Regions from separate parts of the Yokenella regensburgei genome, predicted to be linked through region 2. Evidence: predicted binding sites of a transcription regulator. Region 2 holds the regulator's gene; the other holds the start of a gene.
The links. Region 2 encodes PurR, which represses purine synthesis genes. Its sites were predicted from a motif close to CANGCAAACGTTTGCNTG; they were not measured.
Positions count from the first base shown of each region.

Region 1: C7387_RS19800 (NCS2 family permease) is a predicted target of PurR. The motif match lies at 3,645-3,662, and genes of this name have one in related genera.

Region 1 covers NZ_RBIZ01000006.1:368,898-378,056, reverse strand. The annotation lists gene pstC (phosphate ABC transporter permease PstC) at 1-421, shown strand, start outside; gene pstA (phosphate ABC transporter permease PstA) at 421-1,311, shown strand; gene pstB (phosphate ABC transporter ATP-binding protein PstB) at 1,359-2,132, shown strand; gene phoU (phosphate signaling complex protein PhoU) at 2,159-2,884, shown strand; gene yieH (6-phosphogluconate phosphatase) at 2,929-3,594, opposite strand; gene C7387_RS19800 (NCS2 family permease) at 3,764-5,101, shown strand; gene C7387_RS19795 (NADPH-dependent FMN reductase) at 5,178-5,744, opposite strand; gene C7387_RS19790 (4'-phosphopantetheinyl transferase family protein) at 5,770-6,519, opposite strand; gene yidZ (HTH-type transcriptional regulator YidZ) at 6,691-7,659, opposite strand; gene C7387_RS19780 (MFS transporter) at 7,628-8,812, opposite strand; gene C7387_RS19775 (metal ABC transporter substrate-binding protein) at 9,022-9,159, shown strand, end outside.
Region 2 covers NZ_RBIZ01000003.1:1,066,897-1,076,055, forward strand. The annotation lists gene cfa (cyclopropane fatty acyl phospholipid synthase) at 1-522, opposite strand, end outside; gene punC (purine nucleoside transporter PunC) at 824-2,014, opposite strand; gene punR (DNA-binding transcriptional activator PunR) at 2,132-3,061, shown strand; gene purR (HTH-type transcriptional repressor PurR) at 3,062-4,087, opposite strand; gene cydH (cytochrome bd-I oxidase subunit CydH) at 4,385-4,474, shown strand; gene C7387_RS05380 (MFS transporter) at 4,642-5,808, shown strand; gene sodB (superoxide dismutase [Fe]) at 5,848-6,429, opposite strand; gene acuR (acrylate utilization transcriptional regulator AcuR) at 6,671-7,339, shown strand; gene acuI (acrylyl-CoA reductase (NADPH)) at 7,470-8,456, shown strand; gene C7387_RS05400 (C40 family peptidase) at 8,520-9,159, opposite strand, start outside.

The DNA of each region.
Region 1 (9,159 bases), on a different contig from region 2:
GATTATTCCTTACATCGCAGCGGTTATGCGCGATGTGTTTGAACAAACTCCGGTGATGATGAAAGAGTCGGCCTATGGCATCGGCTGCACCACCTGGGAAGTTATCTGGCGCATCGTACTGCCGTTCACCAAAAATGGGGTGATCGGCGGCGTGATGCTGGGCCTGGGTCGTGCGCTGGGTGAAACCATGGCGGTGACCTTTATCATCGGCAACACCTACCAGCTCGACAGCGCATCGCTGTACATGCCGGGTAACAGCATCACCTCTGCCCTGGCGAACGAGTTTGCGGAAGCGGAATCTGGTCTGCACGTGGCGGCGCTGATGGAACTGGGTCTCATCCTGTTCGTTATCACCTTTATCGTTCTGGCTATTTCCAAGCTGATGATTAAACGCCTCGCGAAAAACGAGGGGGCACGTTAATGGCGACTCTCGAAATGCAAACCAGCCCGGAATTGATGGAATCTCGCCGCAAAATGCAGGCGAAACGCCGCATGAAAAACCGCATCGCCCTGACGCTCTCAATGGCGACGATGGTGTTTGGTTTGTTCTGGCTGGTGTGGATCCTGTTTTCTACCGTTACGCGCGGTATCGACGGTATGTCGCTTGCGCTGTTTACCGAAATGACGCCGCCGCCGAATACCGCGGGCGGTGGTCTGGCGAACGCCCTGGCGGGTAGCGGGCTGCTGATCCTCTGGTCAACGGTCATTGGTACCCCTCTCGGCATTATGGCGGGTATCTATCTGGCGGAATATGGCCGTAAATCCTGGCTTGCGGAAGTCATCCGCTTCATCAACGATATTCTGCTGTCCGCACCGTCTATCGTGGTAGGCCTGTTCGTTTACACCATTGTTGTGGCGCAGATGGAGCACTTCTCCGGCTGGGCGGGGGTGATTGCGCTGGCGCTGCTGCAGGTGCCGATTGTGATTCGAACCACCGAAAACATGCTGAAACTGGTGCCGGATAGCCTGCGTGAAGCGGCTTATGCCCTGGGCACGCCAAAATGGAAGATGATTTCCGCCATTACGCTGAAAGCCTCCGTCTCCGGGATCATGACCGGTGTGCTGTTGGCGGTCGCGCGTATTGCTGGTGAAACGGCTCCGCTGCTGTTCACCGCGCTCTCGAACCAGTTCTGGAGCACCGACATGATGCAGCCGATTGCCAACCTGCCGGTGACCATCTTCAAATTTGCGATGAGCCCGTTTGCTGAGTGGCAGCAGCTGGCCTGGGCCGGGGTGCTGATTATTACCCTCTGCGTCCTGTTGCTGAACATTCTGGCGCGCGTCATTTTTGCCAAGAGTAAACACGGTTAATTTTTACGGCGCGGCTTAGCGCGGCGCCGAATGAGGAAATGATTGAGATGAGTATGGCTAATACTGCCCCGGGTAAGATTACAGTTCGCGACCTGAACTTCTACTACGGCAAATTCCATGCCCTGAAGAACATCAACCTGGATATCGCTAAAAACCAGGTCACGGCGTTTATCGGGCCGTCTGGCTGCGGTAAATCCACGCTGTTGCGTACCTTCAACAAAATGTTTGAGCTTTATCCGGAGCAGCGCGCTGAAGGCGAAATTCTGCTGGATGGTGACAATATTCTCACCAATACCCAGGATATCGCGCTGCTGCGTGCCAAGGTTGGGATGGTCTTCCAGAAGCCAACGCCGTTCCCGATGTCGATTTACGACAACATCGCCTTTGGCGTGCGTCTGTTCGAAAAGCTGTCCCGTGCGGATATGGACGAGCGCGTACAGTGGGCTTTGACCAAGGCCGCATTATGGAACGAAACCAAAGATAAATTACACCAGAGTGGGTACTCTCTGTCCGGTGGTCAGCAGCAGCGTCTGTGCATTGCGCGCGGCATTGCAATTCGCCCGGAAGTGCTCCTGCTCGACGAACCCTGCTCGGCGCTCGATCCGATCTCAACCGGTCGTATCGAAGAGCTTATCACCGAGCTGAAACAGGATTACACCGTGGTTATCGTAACCCACAACATGCAGCAAGCGGCACGTTGTTCAGACCATACCGCGTTCATGTATCTTGGCGAGCTGATTGAATTCAGCAATACGGACGATCTGTTTACCAAGCCCGCGAAGAAACAGACGGAAGATTATATTACTGGCCGCTACGGTTGATTTGCCTTAGTGCATGTGGAGAAACCATGGACAACCTTAACCTCAACAAACATATTTCCGGCCAGTTTAACGCCGAGCTGGAGCATATCCGTACCCAGGTCATGACCATGGGTGGGCTGGTGGAACAGCAGCTGACTGATGCAATTACCGCGATGCACAATCAGGATCAGGAGCTGGCAAAGCGCGTCATCGACGGTGACAAGCAGGTCAACATGATGGAAGTGGCGATCGATGAAGCCTGCGTGCGCATCATCGCCAAACGTCAACCGACCGCCAGCGATCTGCGTCTGGTGATGGCGATTATCAAAACTATCGCTGAGCTGGAACGTATTGGCGACGTGGCCGATAAAATCTGCCGCACGGCGCTGGAGAAGTTCTCCCAACAGCATCAACCGCTGCTGGTTAGCCTGGAGTCGCTGGGCCGCCATACGGTGCAAATGCTGCATGATGTGCTGGACGCTTTTGCGCGTATGGATATCGACGAAGCGGTGCGTATTTACCGTGAAGATAAAAAAGTGGACCAGGAGTATGAAGGCATTGTGCGTCAGCTGATGACCTACATGATGGAAGACTCCCGCACCATTCCAAGCGTGTTGACTGCACTGTTCTGTGCGCGCTCCATCGAGCGTATCGGAGACCGCTGCCAGAATATCTGCGAATACATCTTCTACTTCGTGAAGGGACAAGATTTCCGTCACGTGGGCGGCGATGAGCTGGATAAGCTGCTGGCGGGTAAAGATCCGAAAGAGTAATACGGATCCCCTCGCCCCTTTGGGGTGAGGGGAGAATCGCGATATCAGCGTGTAATATCCCACCCGCGCGCTTTCCACAACGCCGGTAATTCCGCCAGACGGGTGAAAGTCGTCACTTTTGGATGGTCGATCGGTTTGTTATGCGGATCGGCACAGAAGTAAAACACCTCCATCCCTGCATCAATGCCAGATTGCGCACCCGCGCTGGAATCATCCACCAGAATGCAGTTTTCCGCTCTGACATCCATCGCTTTGGCGGCGTGGAACATCAGGGCCGGGTCCGGCTTCCAGCGCTGAATATCGTAGCCGCTGAACAATTTCTCCGGAAAATGATGCAACATGCCGGTTTTCCCCAGCGAATGCTGCATTTTACTGACCGGGCCGTTAGAGACCACGCACATAGGTACCGTCACCGCGTTAAGTAACGCATTCGCCCCGGCGATGACCTCCAGTTCGCTGTCAAACAGGCGAGCAACCTCAGCGCGATACGCTGTCTCAAGCTCGTCGCGCTGCAGGCTTACGCCATATTCTGTGCCAATGGTGTCGATTATCTCGTGGAGCTTCACACCCTTAAAGCGCTTAAAGATCTCCTCAAGTTCAAGGGAGATGCCCACTTGTTCGAACATATGGACATAGGCACGGGAACAAATCACTTCACTGTCGACCAGCGTGCCATCGCAGTCGAAGAATACCGCCTCAATGTTGGACATGCCGTTTCCTGTTATAGCAAGTTTAACGTTTACGTAATGTAATTACCGGCGACGCAATCGTTGCCGTATAAGCAAATTCGATGAAAAAAGTGATGCTTTATCCCCCCTATTGTCGCATTTTGCGGTAGGATAGCGACGAATTTTCCCTCCAATGCTTCGGAACCAGAAGATGAGTCAACAACACACAACCCAGACCTCCGGTCGGGGACTGCTTGAGCGCGTGTTTAAACTGCGCGAACACGGGACTTCTGCCCGTACGGAAGTGATCGCCGGTTTTACAACGTTCCTGACGATGGTCTACATCGTTTTCGTTAACCCGCAAATTCTTGGCGCCGCGGGAATGGACACCAGCGCCGTGTTTGTAACGACCTGCCTTATCGCCGCCCTCGGCAGTATCCTGATGGGACTGTTTGCCAACCTGCCGGTTGCGCTGGCCCCGGCAATGGGTCTGAACGCTTTCTTCGCCTTTGTGGTCGTTGGTGCAATGGGTTTGCCATGGCAAATTGGCATGGGCGCGATTTTCTGGGGCGCCGTTGGTCTGCTGCTGCTGACCATTTTCCGTGTGCGTTACTGGATGATTGCGAATATCCCGGTCAGCCTGCGCGTGGGGATCACCAGCGGTATCGGTCTGTTTATCGGCATGATGGGCCTGAAGAACGCCGGTGTTATCGTCGCAAACCAGGATACGCTGGTGTCGATTGGTCACCTGACCTCGCATAACGTCCTGCTCGGTATTCTTGGCTTCTTCATCATTGCTATTCTTGCCTCGCGTAACATTCACGCGGCGGTGCTGGTGTCGATAATCGTCACTACCCTGCTGGGCTGGTTGCTGGGCGATGTGCACTACACCGGTATCGTTTCTGCGCCGCCGAGCGTCACTAGCGTCGTGGGCCAGGTCGACCTGGCGGGTTCCCTGAATCTGGGTCTCGCGGGTATTATTTTTTCCTTCATGCTGGTTAACCTGTTTGACTCTTCCGGTACCCTGATTGGTGTCACCGATAAAGCTGGCCTTGCCGATGATAAAGGCAAATTCCCGCGTATGAAGCAGGCGCTGTACGTGGACAGTATCTCTTCTGTTGCCGGTTCATTCATTGGTACGTCTTCCGTTACCGCGTATATCGAGTCGTCTTCCGGGGTGTCCGTGGGCGGACGTACTGGCCTGACGGCGGTGATCGTGGGTCTGCTGTTCCTGCTGGTGATTTTCCTGTCACCGCTGGCGGGCATGGTGCCACCTTACGCAGCCGCGGGTGCGCTGATTTATGTGGGCGTACTGATGACTTCAAGCCTGTCGCGCGTGAAGTGGGATGATTTGACCGAAGCGGTTCCTGCGTTCATTACGGCAGTGATGATGCCGTTTAGCTTCTCTATCACTGAAGGGATCGCTCTTGGCTTTATCTCTTACTGCGTGATGAAAATCGGTACCGGTCGTTTCCGCGATCTTAGCTCGTGCGTGATCATCGTCGCGCTGCTGTTCGTACTGAAGATTGCGTTTATTGATGCTCACTAAAAGGTTTTAGTGTTTGCACCCTCTCCCTGTGGGAGAGGGATGAGGTGAGGGCATCAGAGCGCACTCACCTCTGTCATTACGCTTTCACCCGCTGAATATACTCACCGAATGCGGTCAACTGACCGGTCAGATGATCAAGCGTACTTTGATCAATCACTTCACCCGTCTGCGGGTCGACCTTATTCTGAATAACGCCGCCCATAAACTCCGGTTTATTCATCACCATCGCATCAAGGAACACCAGAATCTGGCGCAGATGATACTGGCAGCGTGCGCCGCCAATAGCGCCCATTGAGCTGGTCTGAATCAGTACTGGCTTGCCGGCCAGCGGTTGATTCGGTAAGCGTGACAGCCAGTCGATGGCGTTTTTCAGCCCGCCTGGCACCGAGTAGTTATATTCCGGCGTCACAATGACCACACCATCCGCCTGACGAATCTGTTCTGCCAGCGCTTCCACGCTCTGCGGGAAGCCATCTTCCTGCTGTATATCCGCATCGTACAGTGGAATATCGCCAATAGACGGTAGCGGCGCTATCTCCATGCCTGTTGGCGCGATTTTCGGCAAGGTTCTGGCAACCATTGCGTTAAATGAGCCTTTGCGCAGGCTTCCCAGTAATGTAACGACGTTCAACGCTTCGGACATGATTACTCCTTTGTCATCGTGACGGTCAGTTCAGTATAAGGGCTTTTTCCGCCGGTAAACTGGTGAATCGCATAAGGCGAGCGGCTGGTTCTTTCGCCCGGCTCTGAATGTCGGGCAGGCTGCTCCAGCCATTTTTACCATCGTACTCCCAGAGCCGTAGCTTTTCGATGGCCGGGCTTGCGGCTACGGACCATACCAGCACGTCTTCGGCATCGCAGATAGCTTCTGCCTGCATGACGTTCGCGACGCGCAGGCGACCAGAGCCTGGCAGCAGCTGCAACAGACCGGGTGAATCCTGCTCGAAGTACCCCGCCATCTTGAGCACGCTCTGGCGCAACGCGACCAGTTGAACTCGCGCTTCGTGCGGATCGTTCTGGTTGTTAATCCACAGATTTTCGTTGCTTGAGAAGCGGTAGTGCTCAGGCGGATGCAGGCTATGAACGCTGCCCAGACTGTGTTGCAGCTCCATATCGAGGCCGCAATCCCCTTCGGTGGTGAGCGCGACGCCGACAATATTGCCGGTATAGGCCATGGAAAAACGCGGTAGCTCCGGGTCTGAAAACGCCGGTTTGCCGTTCGCCTGAGAGCGGATTTCCGGCAATTCACTGATGCCATACAGCATAAACATCAGCTCGGCGAGTAGCGCTCTGGATGCCAGATAGCGGGTTCTGCGATGCTCCGGCAGCTGCCGGGCGGCGTGGTGTATAGCGGCGGGAAGCCGAACCGAAAGCGGATGACTGTCGCTCAATATCCCTCGTGCAAAGTGCGTGGCCATTTTTCTCTCCCTGATTAATGGACAATGGTTATCGGTGACCAAAATAGTATCGCCGATAATGGGTAGGTTTTAATGTGGAAAAACCTCCCGGAAAAGCCTCCTCACGTGACTTTTACGTATCCTTAGCCGCAATAGCTGGTTTCATCACAGTTTTAGGTGTTGTCTGTGCTATCAGCAGGTCGGAAAACGGCTGCGATACAGGTTGCTGAGGGTCTCTTTCAGCCAGACAATTTTTGGATTATGGCTATTGCGCTTATGCCAGAGTAACGTAAACGGTACCGCCAGTTTTTGTTGCAGCGCAGGATCGATCGGGATAGGGAGAGAAACCAGCCTGAGGTTGTGCTGCTGGTTATACTGCTGGCAATAGCGTGGTGCGGTCGAAAGCAGGGTGTGATTCGGCTGGGCCGCCATAAACATCGATTGTTCAAATCCCGGCAGGCTCAGCGCGATATTCCGTTCACGCCCTATCTCTCTGAGTACTTCATCCAGCGCCCAGGTGTCGCTCTGCTCCCAGCAAATGCTGATATGCCGGTACTTGAGGAAGGTGTCGAGGCTCCATGGCTCCTGTAGCGCTGGGTGGTCTTCTCGCAGCCAGACGCAGGGGAGATCGGTAAACAGGACTTCAAAATCGATAAACCAGGGCAGCAGGGTCAACTGCTCGCGTGAGCGCGGATGGCTTTCCCGCCCCGCGAATCCGATGTCTACCTCGCCACGGATAATGGCATCCACCGCATCGTAATCCCAGTTGCGGATTTTTATCTGCGCTTCCGGGTAGCGCTGATAAATCTGCTGCGACAGGTCGTTAAAGCCAATCATCAGAAGCGGGGATTCTGCCACCAGCGTAAACTTCAGCCCGCTCGGGGTTTCATGCTGTGATTTATCCACAATCTGGCTGGCAATCTGCATCCATTCCGCCAGATCCCGTTCCATGCTTACCGCAAGCGGGGTTGGCAGCAGTCCCAGTGGCGTCTTAACAAATAGAGGGTCATCAAACCACCCGCGCAGTTTGGCGAGCGATTTGCTGACCGCTGAAGGCGTCACGTTCATCCGCTTGGCGGTTTTAGTGACGCTGCGCTCCTGCATCAACAGCTGCAGGCAGAGCAGGAGGTTAAGATCGAGACTGGTGATGGATTTCTTCATAACGTGGCGTCGCCGGGACCGGGGTCACTAACATAATCAGCAGAATACAGATTATGCTACAGCCAATCAGAATCCCGATCAGCATATTCAGCGCGTTAATTCCGAGTACCGCCGCAAGCCAAATCCACAGCGAAGAGCCGCACACCTGCGATACCCCCAGTAACGAGCTTGCCACTCCCGCGCGGAGCGCAAACGGCGCCAGCGCCTGGCTCATGGTGACACCAAATCCTAGCGAAAAACCGGCGCAGATACAGGCAAAGCCAATCAGTGAAACCGTGACCGATGAAGCGACGCTGAGTACCACGGCGGCAATGGCAAACATCACCTGCGCGGTCAGCATTAGCGTCCGCTGGCGGAACAGGCTCAGGGCGAACGGAGTGGAGAACGCGACCAGCATGCTGACCAGCGCCGTTGAGGCCATCACCGATGAGTACTGACCACGGTCGAGCCCTAACTCCTCCATCAATAACACCGGCGAGACGTTCACGAACGTCAGGATCACCGTCACGCTCAGCGTCGTGATGGCGAGGCGGCTCAGGAAAAAGCGCTGCAGCAGGGGCTCATGCGTATTGCGGTTATCTGTGCTGGTATTCTGCCGGGTGCCCGGATGCGTCTCTTTTAGCACCAATGCAGAGAGCAGGCACACTACCATCCCCATACCCGCCATCATGTAGAACAGGCTCTGCCACGGAAATTTCAGCATGATCAGATGACCAATCACCGGTGCCAGTACCGGGACAATACAGGTGATGCCATTAATCAGCGACAGCACTTTCGCACGTTGCTGTTCGCTCAACGTATCGCGCAGAATCGCAAACGCCACAACATAGCAGCTTCCTGCGCCAACCCCCTGTAAGAAACGTCCTGCGAGGAACAGGGTACTGGTCTGCGCCTGCGAGCACAGCACCGAGGCCATAACAAAGACAATCGCACCGACGATGGCCACCGGCTGGCGCCCGGCGCTGTCGGCGATGCGCCCGGCAAAGATCATTGCCGCTGCCATCCCCGCCAGGTAGACCGAGAAGGCGATATGGAGCTGAGCTTCACTGGCGCCGAGATCCAAAGCGATACGTGGAAGGCCAACCAGATACATATCTATGCCGGATGGATAAAGCAAAACCAGGGCAAAACTGCAGAACAGAAAACGTGTCATAACCAGCCTCTTAGTATTTGGCGCTAAGGATAAAGCGAGTCCTGAGCGCTAACGAGTTGCCATTACGACAACAGCATTTTCCTGTCAGGCACAACGACACATTTTTTATTACTAAATAAGAACTATTTTCATTTAGACATAGCTTGTGCTATATAAGATAGCAGCGGCTAATTCTGTTTCTAATTTAATCACCTACGGAGACACCTGCGATGGACATCATCAAAACAATAAAGGTGGTATTTTTTAGCGCACTACTGACAGCGGCGACCACGACGGGAGCATTTGCTGCCGAGAAATTCAAAGTCATCACCACGTTTACCGTCATTGCTGATATGGCGAAAAATGTG
Region 2 (9,159 bases):
AATATCCAGCACTCGCATGCCTGGCTTGAGCTTCAGTTTCTGGCAAATCAGATCCAGTTTTGCCAGCTGCGCATTTTCAAGCGTTTTGGCATCTTTCCAGTAACCACAGGAGTATTGCATTAACGGATCTAACATCTGGCTGAAAAGATCGTTGCCAAGATCGTAATGCTCTTTACCCACAATCCAGGCTCTTTTTTTACTTTGTAGATTAAATAAACGAGCGCCTGCGATTCTCAGCGTGTCTTTCAAGTGGTGGGGCAGTTTTTTGTCCAGCTCGGCACTCAGTACCTTTTGAAAGAAAACGTCCAGCCGTTCACACTCCCACCAGCCGTCCATATAACTTTCACCAAGGCCAAGTGATCCTTCCTGGAGGACACGCTTGTAGAAACGAGGATTGGTAACCTGCGGATCGGAAGGTGCAGATCCGTTAATGGTGACATCTGCCTGACTTAACAGTTCATTGGCAATTCGGTGCCATTCGTCATTTGGCACGCTTACTTCATCAATACACGATGAACTCATAGCTTCTCCATCACGCGCTAGTGATTTAGATCCATAAAACAGCGTAGTCGCTTTTTTTTAGGCTTGTGAGAAATTTCACGGAAAGTACCGTGAACCAGCTATCCGACGTAGAACAGAGAAGGGTGAAAACCCTTACTGAAAGGCCATCCATGGAGAAGCGGGAACAAATCCTGAACCCGTTAATGCATAATAAACTTCATAATTATGTGTAACGGGTTCAGTATAGGCCGCTAAAAGCAGTGATTCAATAAAAAAATGTTAGCAGACAAATATTATCAATTAAGTATTATATTTTCCGTAATTAATTCGTGGTTTCTGCGACGACCGGCTTAGCTTCACCGCGCTGCGCCTGCATGGCGTATCCGATACCTGCCAGCACCACCGTACCCAACATCACGCTGGTTGTTGCGGTTAATGGCGCGGTGATGAAGGTAGAAACCAGCAGGCTTGCCAGGAAGCACAGTCCTAATTGCAGCGTATTTTGCAGCGCCGCGGCGCGACCGGTAGCCTGCGGGAAGGGCTGGAGCGCCTGGGCAACCACAATCGGGTAAATAGTCCCATTCGCCATCGCCATAATGCAGAACGGAATGAGCAGACCGGTGAGCGTAGCGTTATCGAACAGACCCACCGCCCAGGTGGCAATGGTGCTAAGCGCAAACAGCATCATCGCCCACGGCAGCAGCTGTTTACCTTCCCATTTCTGCAGCGCAGCACGACAGCCGTAACCCCCTACCAGGAAGGCAATAGTTTGCGGCACATAGCTCAGACCAATAGCACCCGGGCCGTAACCCATCTCGTGCAGCAGGAACGGGGAGCCGGTCAGCCACGCGAAGAAACAGGCTGAACAGGCACCATAAACCAACACGTTGCCGCAGTAGGCACGGGAGCGCAGCAGGGTAAAGAAGGTCAGTTTCTTTTCTGATTTTTGTGCTGCTTTCTCGGCAGGCTTCTTCAGGCGCAGCGCCGGGATCATCAGAATCAGCGTAATAATAAACAGCGCTCCGAAAATGGCCTGCCATTCCAGATGTACCAGGATCCAGCTACCCAACAGCGGCGCCAGCGCCGGAGAGAGGGCAACCAGCGGCATGATGGTGGCAAAAATGCGGTTGGTGCGGTGGGCCGGATAGTAATCGGTGACCATCGCCTGCCAGGTTACCGTTGCTGCGCAGACGCCAACGGCCTGCACAAAGCGCAGGACCAGCAGCAGCATGCCGTCACGTACCCACAGCATGCCAAGGCAGCCAAGGGCAAAAATGGTTAAACCGGCGAGCAGGATCCACTTGCGACCATAGCGGTCGGACAGCGGTCCCCACAGCAGTTGCGCGACGGCGAAACCGGCCAGGAACAGGCTCAGGCTTGCGCTCACGCTGGCGGCAGGTATTTGTAGATCGCTTTGAATAGCGGCAAAAGCGGGCAGGTACATGTCCGTCGCCAGGAAGCCGAGCACGCTTAAACCGGCCAGCCAGGCAAGAAATAATTTTCCAGGTTGCATATCACTTTCTCTTTATAGATGCAGGTGTACGACTCAGGCGCTGAGTGTAGGGAGTGCAAAGCGGCTTGTGAAACGCTAATATTTGTTTAGTGAATTCAAAATTTTTGTAGGCAGAAAATGTGGTCTGAATATTCTCTTGAAGTGGTCGATGCTGTCGCCCGTAATGGCAGCTTCAGCGCAGCGGCCCAGGAGCTGCATCGCGTGCCCTCCGCGGTCAGTTATACGGTACGTCAGCTGGAGGAGTGGCTCGCCGTACCGCTCTTTGAACGGCGCCATCGCGATGTTGAACTGACGCCTGCCGGTGTCTGGTTTTTAAAAGAAGGGCGTTCTGTTATCAAAAAAATGCAGATCACCCGCCAGCAGTGTCAGCAGATTGCCAACGGCTGGCGCGGCCAGTTGCCCATTGCCGTCGATAATATCGTCAGGCCGGAACGTACCCGGCAGATGATCGTTGATTTCTATCGCCATTTTCAGGACGTCGAGCTGATTGTCTACCAGGAAGTGTTCAACGGCGTCTGGGATGCACTGGCTGATGGTCGGGTAGAGATGGCGATCGGCGCGACGCAGGCGATCCCGGTCGGGGGACGCTACGCGTTTCGCGATATGGGCACACTGCACTGGGTGTGCGTGGTTGCGCATCATCATCCGCTGGCGAGCATGGAAGGCGTGCTCAGCGATGAGGCGTTGCGCAACTGGCCTTCGTTGGTCACCGAAGATACCTCGCGATCGCTGCCAAAGCGGACCACCTGGCTTCTGGATAACCAGAAACGCGTCGTGGTGCCGGACTGGACATCGTCGGCCACCTGTCTGTCGGCGGGGTTGTGTGTTGGCATGGTGCCAGAGCATTTTGCTCGTCCGTGGATCGAAAGCGGGGAGTGGGTGGAACTGTGTCTCGAAAACCCGTACCAGGATTCTGCCTGTTGCCTGACGTGGCAGCAGCAGGATATGTCTCCGGCGCTGGCCTGGTTGCTGGATTATCTTGGGGATAGTGAAACGCTGAACCGGGAGTGGCTGCGGGTACCGGAGGCTCCGGACCCGCAGAAGTGATTAACGACGATAATCGCGGAACGGGCCGTCGGCAACGGAGCGACGTTCCACCAGACGCGGATGCACCTCGATGGACTGCGAGGTTTCGCGTTTGTTGACGATACGGTCGAGCAGCATATTGAACGCCGTTTCACCCAGAGAATCTTTCGGCTGGTGAATGGTGGTCAGCGCCGGGGAGAAATAGCGGGCGTTGCGCACGTTATCATAACCGATCACCGAAATATCCGTCGGCACGCGCAATCCCATCTCGTCGGCGGCGCAAATGGCACCCATCGCCATGATATCGCCACCGCAGAATACGGCGGTGGGGCGGTGCTGCTGGCCGAGGATCTGCTGCATGGCGCGATAGCCGGATTCTGGCTCAAAGTCGCCCTGTACAATCCAGTGCTCCGGCACTTTAATCAGCGCTTCTTCCATGGCTTTCATAAAGCCGGCAAGACGGCCCGCGCCGGTGTTGCGCTCAAGCGGTCCCGGGATCACGCCGATTTCACGGTGGCCACGCTCAATCAGGTAGCGGCCCGCCATATAACCGCCTTCGAAGGCGTTATCGATAACGGAGTCGGTGAAGTCGGCATGAGCTTCGCCCCAGTCCATCACCACCATCGGGATATGACGGTACTCTTCCAGCATTGAGATAACCGATTCCGGGTACTCAGAACACATGACCAGCAGGCCATCGACGCGCTTTTGCGCCATCATCGACAGATAAGCACGCTGCTTTTCAAGGTTGTTCCAGGCGTTACCCAGAATCAGGGTATAGCCTTTCTGGAAGCAATTTTTCTCAACCGCTTCAATGATTTCAGCGAAGTAGGCCGCTTCGCTGCTGGTCGCCAGCAGGCCAATCGATTTCGTGTGATTAACCTTCAGGCTACGGGCGACGGCGCTCGGGGAGTAGTGCAGCTCTTTGATCGCTGCCCACACCGCGTTGCGCGTCTCTTCCGCCACAAAGCGGGTTTTGTTAATTACGTGTGATACGGTTGTAGTGGAAACGTTTGCGCGCTTCGCTACATCTTTAATCGTTGCCATGGCTCTCACTCCAGACCATATCCTGAACTCCTGTATAACTTGCTACGTAAACGTTTGCCTCTACACACCCTGACGCAATCATTTCAGATTGCATTACGCCGGGAAAACGACACAGGACGACAGGAGGGGGTCAATGGCCGGTACGCTTTTAATTTAGCGTGGGATTTTGGCTCATCCTGGCGCAAAGGGAAAGAGAAATAATGATCATCGCGACGAAAAGCGTGCAGATTTTTGTGCTTAACTATGTAAAAATGAGCAAGCTCACTTTTCATGTGGGGATAAAAAGGAGAAAAATTGATGAGTACCGAACTGAAGCTCTCTCTGACTACCACGATCATTACCCTGGCCCTGATCGTTGCGGCCGGGCTGACGGCCGTTCTGCACTGATTTTCATGAGGGAGAGCCATCTCCCTCAATCCCTTCCCCCGCCATTGTTATCAATTGCGCAATAATCTTTTGCCAATTCCTTCACTTCTGTTTTTTGTGATTGCTGTCATACTTTCAACTTCTTAATAGGGTACCGCGCCTTCGCCGCGGCTGACCGGAGTTGTTAGATGAAAATCAATTTTCCATTAGTAGCCCTCGCGATAGGCGCGTTTGGCATCGGTACGACCGAGTTTTCACCCATGGGCCTGCTGCCCGTCATTGCGAAAGGGGTTGATGTTTCTATTCCGGTTGCCGGGATGTTAATCAGCGCCTACGCCGTTGGCGTGATGGTGGGTGCACCACTGATGACGCTGCTGCTGTCTCACCGGGCGCGCCGTAACGCGCTGGTGTTCCTGATGGCTATTTTTACCCTCGGCAACGTGCTGTCGGCGATTGCGCCGGATTACACCACGTTGATGCTATCACGCATCATCACCAGCCTTAACCACGGCGCGTTCTTCGGCCTGGGGTCAGTGGTGGCCGCAAGCGTCGTACCGAAGCATAAACAGGCAAGCGCGGTGGCGACCATGTTTATGGGCCTGACTATCGCCAATATCGGCGGTGTGCCGGCGGCGACCTGGCTTGGTGAAACCATCGGCTGGCGTATGTCTTTCCTTGCTACCGCCGGCCTGGGCGTTGTGGCGATGCTGAGCCTGTGGTTCTCTCTGCCAAAAGGGAGTGCCGGTGAGCGCCCTGACGTTAAACGCGAGCTTTCTGTACTGATGCGTCCGCAGGTATTGTCAGCGCTGCTGACCACCGTGCTGGGTGCCGGGGCGATGTTTACGCTTTATACGTATATTTCACCAGTCCTGCACACCATCACCGACGCCTCTCCGCTGTTTATCACCGCGATGCTGGTGCTGATCGGCGTGGGCTTCTCTATCGGTAACTACCTTGGTGGTAAGTTTGCCGACCGTTCGGTCAGCCGGACGCTGAAGGTATTCCTGCTGCTGCTGATGGTCATTATGCTGGCAATTCCGCTGCTGGCGCGCAGTGAAATTGGCGCCGCTATCAGCATGGTGGTGTGGGGCGCCGCAACCTTCGCCGTCGTACCGCCGCTGCAGATGCGTGTGATGCGTGTGGCTCACGAAGCTCCAGGGCTTTCTTCTTCAGTGAATATTGGGGCGTTCAATCTCGGTAACGCACTGGGTGCCGCCGCCGGTGGCGCGGTGATCTCCGGTGGCCTCGGCTACAGTTTTGTACCGGTGATGGGGGCGATTATTGCCGGGCTGGCGCTGGTTGTGGTGCTGTTCGGTGGGCGTTCTCAGCCTGAAGAGGCGATGGTCAGTCAGTGATAAAAATACGCAGAAGGGGTGACCCTTCTGCGTTCTGGTTTATGCTGCCAGGTTCTTCGCAACAAAATTCCAGTTTACCAGCGCCCAGAAATGCTCGAGGTAGTTCGGGCGGGCGTTACGGTAGTCAATGTAATACGCATGTTCCCACACATCGACGGTCAGCAGCGGCTTCGCGTCAGTGGTCAGCGGGGTACCCGCGTTAGAAGTCGAGACGATAGCGAGGCTGCCGTCTGCTTTCTTCACAAGCCAGGTCCAGCCAGAACCGAAGTTCTTGATAGCCGCGTCGGTGAACTGTGCTTTGAAATCTGCAAAGCTGCCGAACGCTTTAGTGATGGCTGCAGCTACTTCGCCGGTTGGCTCGCCGCCGGCCTGCGGTGCCAGGCAGTTCCAGTAGAAGGTGTGGTTCCACACTTGTGCTGCGTTGTTGAACATGCCGCCTTCAGAAGTACGAACAACTTCTTCCAGTGATTTGCCTTCAAACGCGGTGCCTTTTACCAGGTTATTCAGGTTGGTGACGTAGGTCTGGTGATGCTTGCCGTAGTGATATTCCAGCGTTTCTGCGGAAATGTGCGGCGCCAGGGCGTCTTTTGCATACGGTAATGCAGGTAATTCGAACGACATTGCTACTCTCCTTTATTATTGTATGAACACTCAATAACCACGTATCGAGTATGGGTAGGGTAGCAAATTGAAAGGCGAGACAAAAGAGGAACTTAACCTTACATCTGGCCGGGTTGTGTGGCGAGGCTCATACCGGCAAAGCGTGTCAGACTGGCGCTGAGAGGGGATTTTTATGGTTCCCGTGGCACTTGCGCGCTTATACTGTTAAGCCAGTCTTTTTATTCTGATTTTGTGAGGTTGCATGTCCTCTGAACTCTCTGCGAATAGCCCAACGGACAGCGCGACGCCTCGCAGGAAACGCGGACGCCCACCGAAAGCGGTCTCCGTACAGCTTGATGTGAAGCGCACTATCATCTGCACCGGAGTGGAAGTGCTGACCGAGTCACCGTTCAGCGCCAGCAGCCTTGATTACATCCTCAAACGTGCCGGCGTCCCGAAAGGCTCTTTCTATTACTATTTTGAGAGTAAAGAAGCCTTCGGGATGGCGGTGCTTGAACAGTACGACAGTTTTTTCGCGCGACTCCTTCAGCGTACCCTGGGTGACGAAACCCGTTTACCGCTCGACAGGATCGCAGCCTTTGTGGATGCGGCAGCCTCAGGAATGGCGAAGTATCAGTTCAATCGCGGTTGTGCAGTGGGCAATCTGGCGCATGAGGTGGCAACACTTCCGCCAGCGTTTCGCCAGAAATTAATGCAGGTCTTTGATCAATGGGAAGCGTCGCTTGCGGTATGCCTGCGTGACGCCGTGGCAGCAGGGCAGATAGCGCACCATGTTGATATCAACATTCAGGCTTCGTTCTTCTGGACCGGCTGGGAAGGGGCAGTGCTCCGTGCCCGTTTAGAACAAACCCGCCGCCCGCTGGATCTCTTTCTGCAGGGCTTTATCGCCGGGCTTTCCGTCAGTAACTAGCGCCTCCAGGCCTGTGCCGCAGCAAAAGCAATAGAATTAATTAGACGATCGGTCTATTATTGTCTGATAAACGACGCCTGCATCTCATCGCGCATATTATTGTAGCCAACTGGTCTATTAAGGAATCAGCATGTTTAACGCCATTCTCATCAATAAGTCCGACGCGGGTTATGACGCGCAATATACTTCCGTTGCGCAAAGTGACCTGCCGGAAGGTCACGTCACTGTCGCTATCGATTATTCCTCCATCAATTATAAGGACGCGTTAGCCATCACCGGACGCGGCCCGATTGTGCGCCAGTTTCCAATGGTGCCGGGCATCGATTTTGCCGGAACGGTCACCGAGAGTTCAGACGATGCTTATCGCGTGGGGGATAAGGTTTTGCTCACGGGATGGGGCGTGGGCGAGCGCCACTGGGGCGGTCTGGCGCAAAAAGCCAGAGTGAAGAGCGAATGGCTGACCCGATTGCCGGAAGGCGCTAGCCCACAGACGGTGATGGCTATCGGCACCGCTGGTTTTACCGCCATGCTGTGTGTGAATGCCTTGTTGAAACAGGGGATAACGCCGCAGATGGGCCCGGTGCTGGTGACCGGTGCCAGCGGTGGGGTGGGTAGCTGTGCGGCCATCATTTTGCGCAAACTGGGTTATGACGTTATCGCAAGCTCCGGGCGTCCGGAGAAAACCGCACAGCTGCTGGCTAAATGGGGCGTGAAGGAGATAATCCATCGCGATGAGCTGGGGGCTCCAGGTAAGCCGTTGCAGAAAGAGCGCTGGGCCGCGGCGGTGGATACCGTGGGTAGCCACACCCTGTTCAACGCCTGTGCCGGAACAAAATACAACGGCGTCGTGGCTGCCTGCGGCATGGCACAGGGAATGGATTTCCCGGCAAACGTTGCCCCTTTCATCCTGCGTGGAGTGACGCTGCGGGGCGTGGATAGCGTGATGGTAAGCCAGGCGGTCCGCGAAGAGACCTGGCGCGACGTGTGCCGGTACCTGACCGCCGATGACTTAGCGGGTATCAGCGTTGTGAAACCGCTAAGCACTGCCATTGCCACCGCCGAAGCGCTGCTGGCAGGCCAGGTTCATGGTCGTGTGGTGATTGACTGCAATAAATAGAACTGATGAATAAAAGAAGAAGCCCGCATTATGCGGGCTTCTGTCGTTTGAACAGGGCAGGGATCAGCGAATGGTTTTTGGTGTCATTACGCGACGAGCGCCAACGTAGTGACGGGTCCAGTAGTCTTCGCTCAGCGAGGTCACCTGAATATCGCGACCGGTACGCGGAGACTGGATGAATTTCCCATTACCAACATACACGCCAACGTGATCGGCAGTACCACGACCGCGGGTGCGGAAGAACACCAGATCGCCGCTTTCCAGTTCACTGCGGTTCACCGGGCGCGCGTCGCGCAAGTGGTACATTTCATTAGCCGTACGTGGAATACGAATATTCACCAGATCTTTATAGGCGTAATAAACCAGACCGCTGCAATCAAAACCGGTTCGCGGTGAGGTGCCACCCCAACGGTACGGTTTACCAATCTGGTTCATTAATTTGTTCATTGCGGTTTTCTGCGCTTTCTGCACTTTTGCTTTGTGCACATCGGCCACTTTCAGCGGCTTATCGTCAACGACCTTAACGCATTTCTTCTTGTGGCCTTTGGTGACGGTGCATTTTTGCGTCACTTTGGCGGCAGCGGTTTGTTGCTTGCTGCCCTTATGCGTACTGGAAGCGGTTTTGTGAGTCGAGGATGACGCTTTGCTGGAGGCGGTGGTTTTCTTTTTAGCGCTGGTTTTAGTGCTGGTTTTGCTGGTTGTT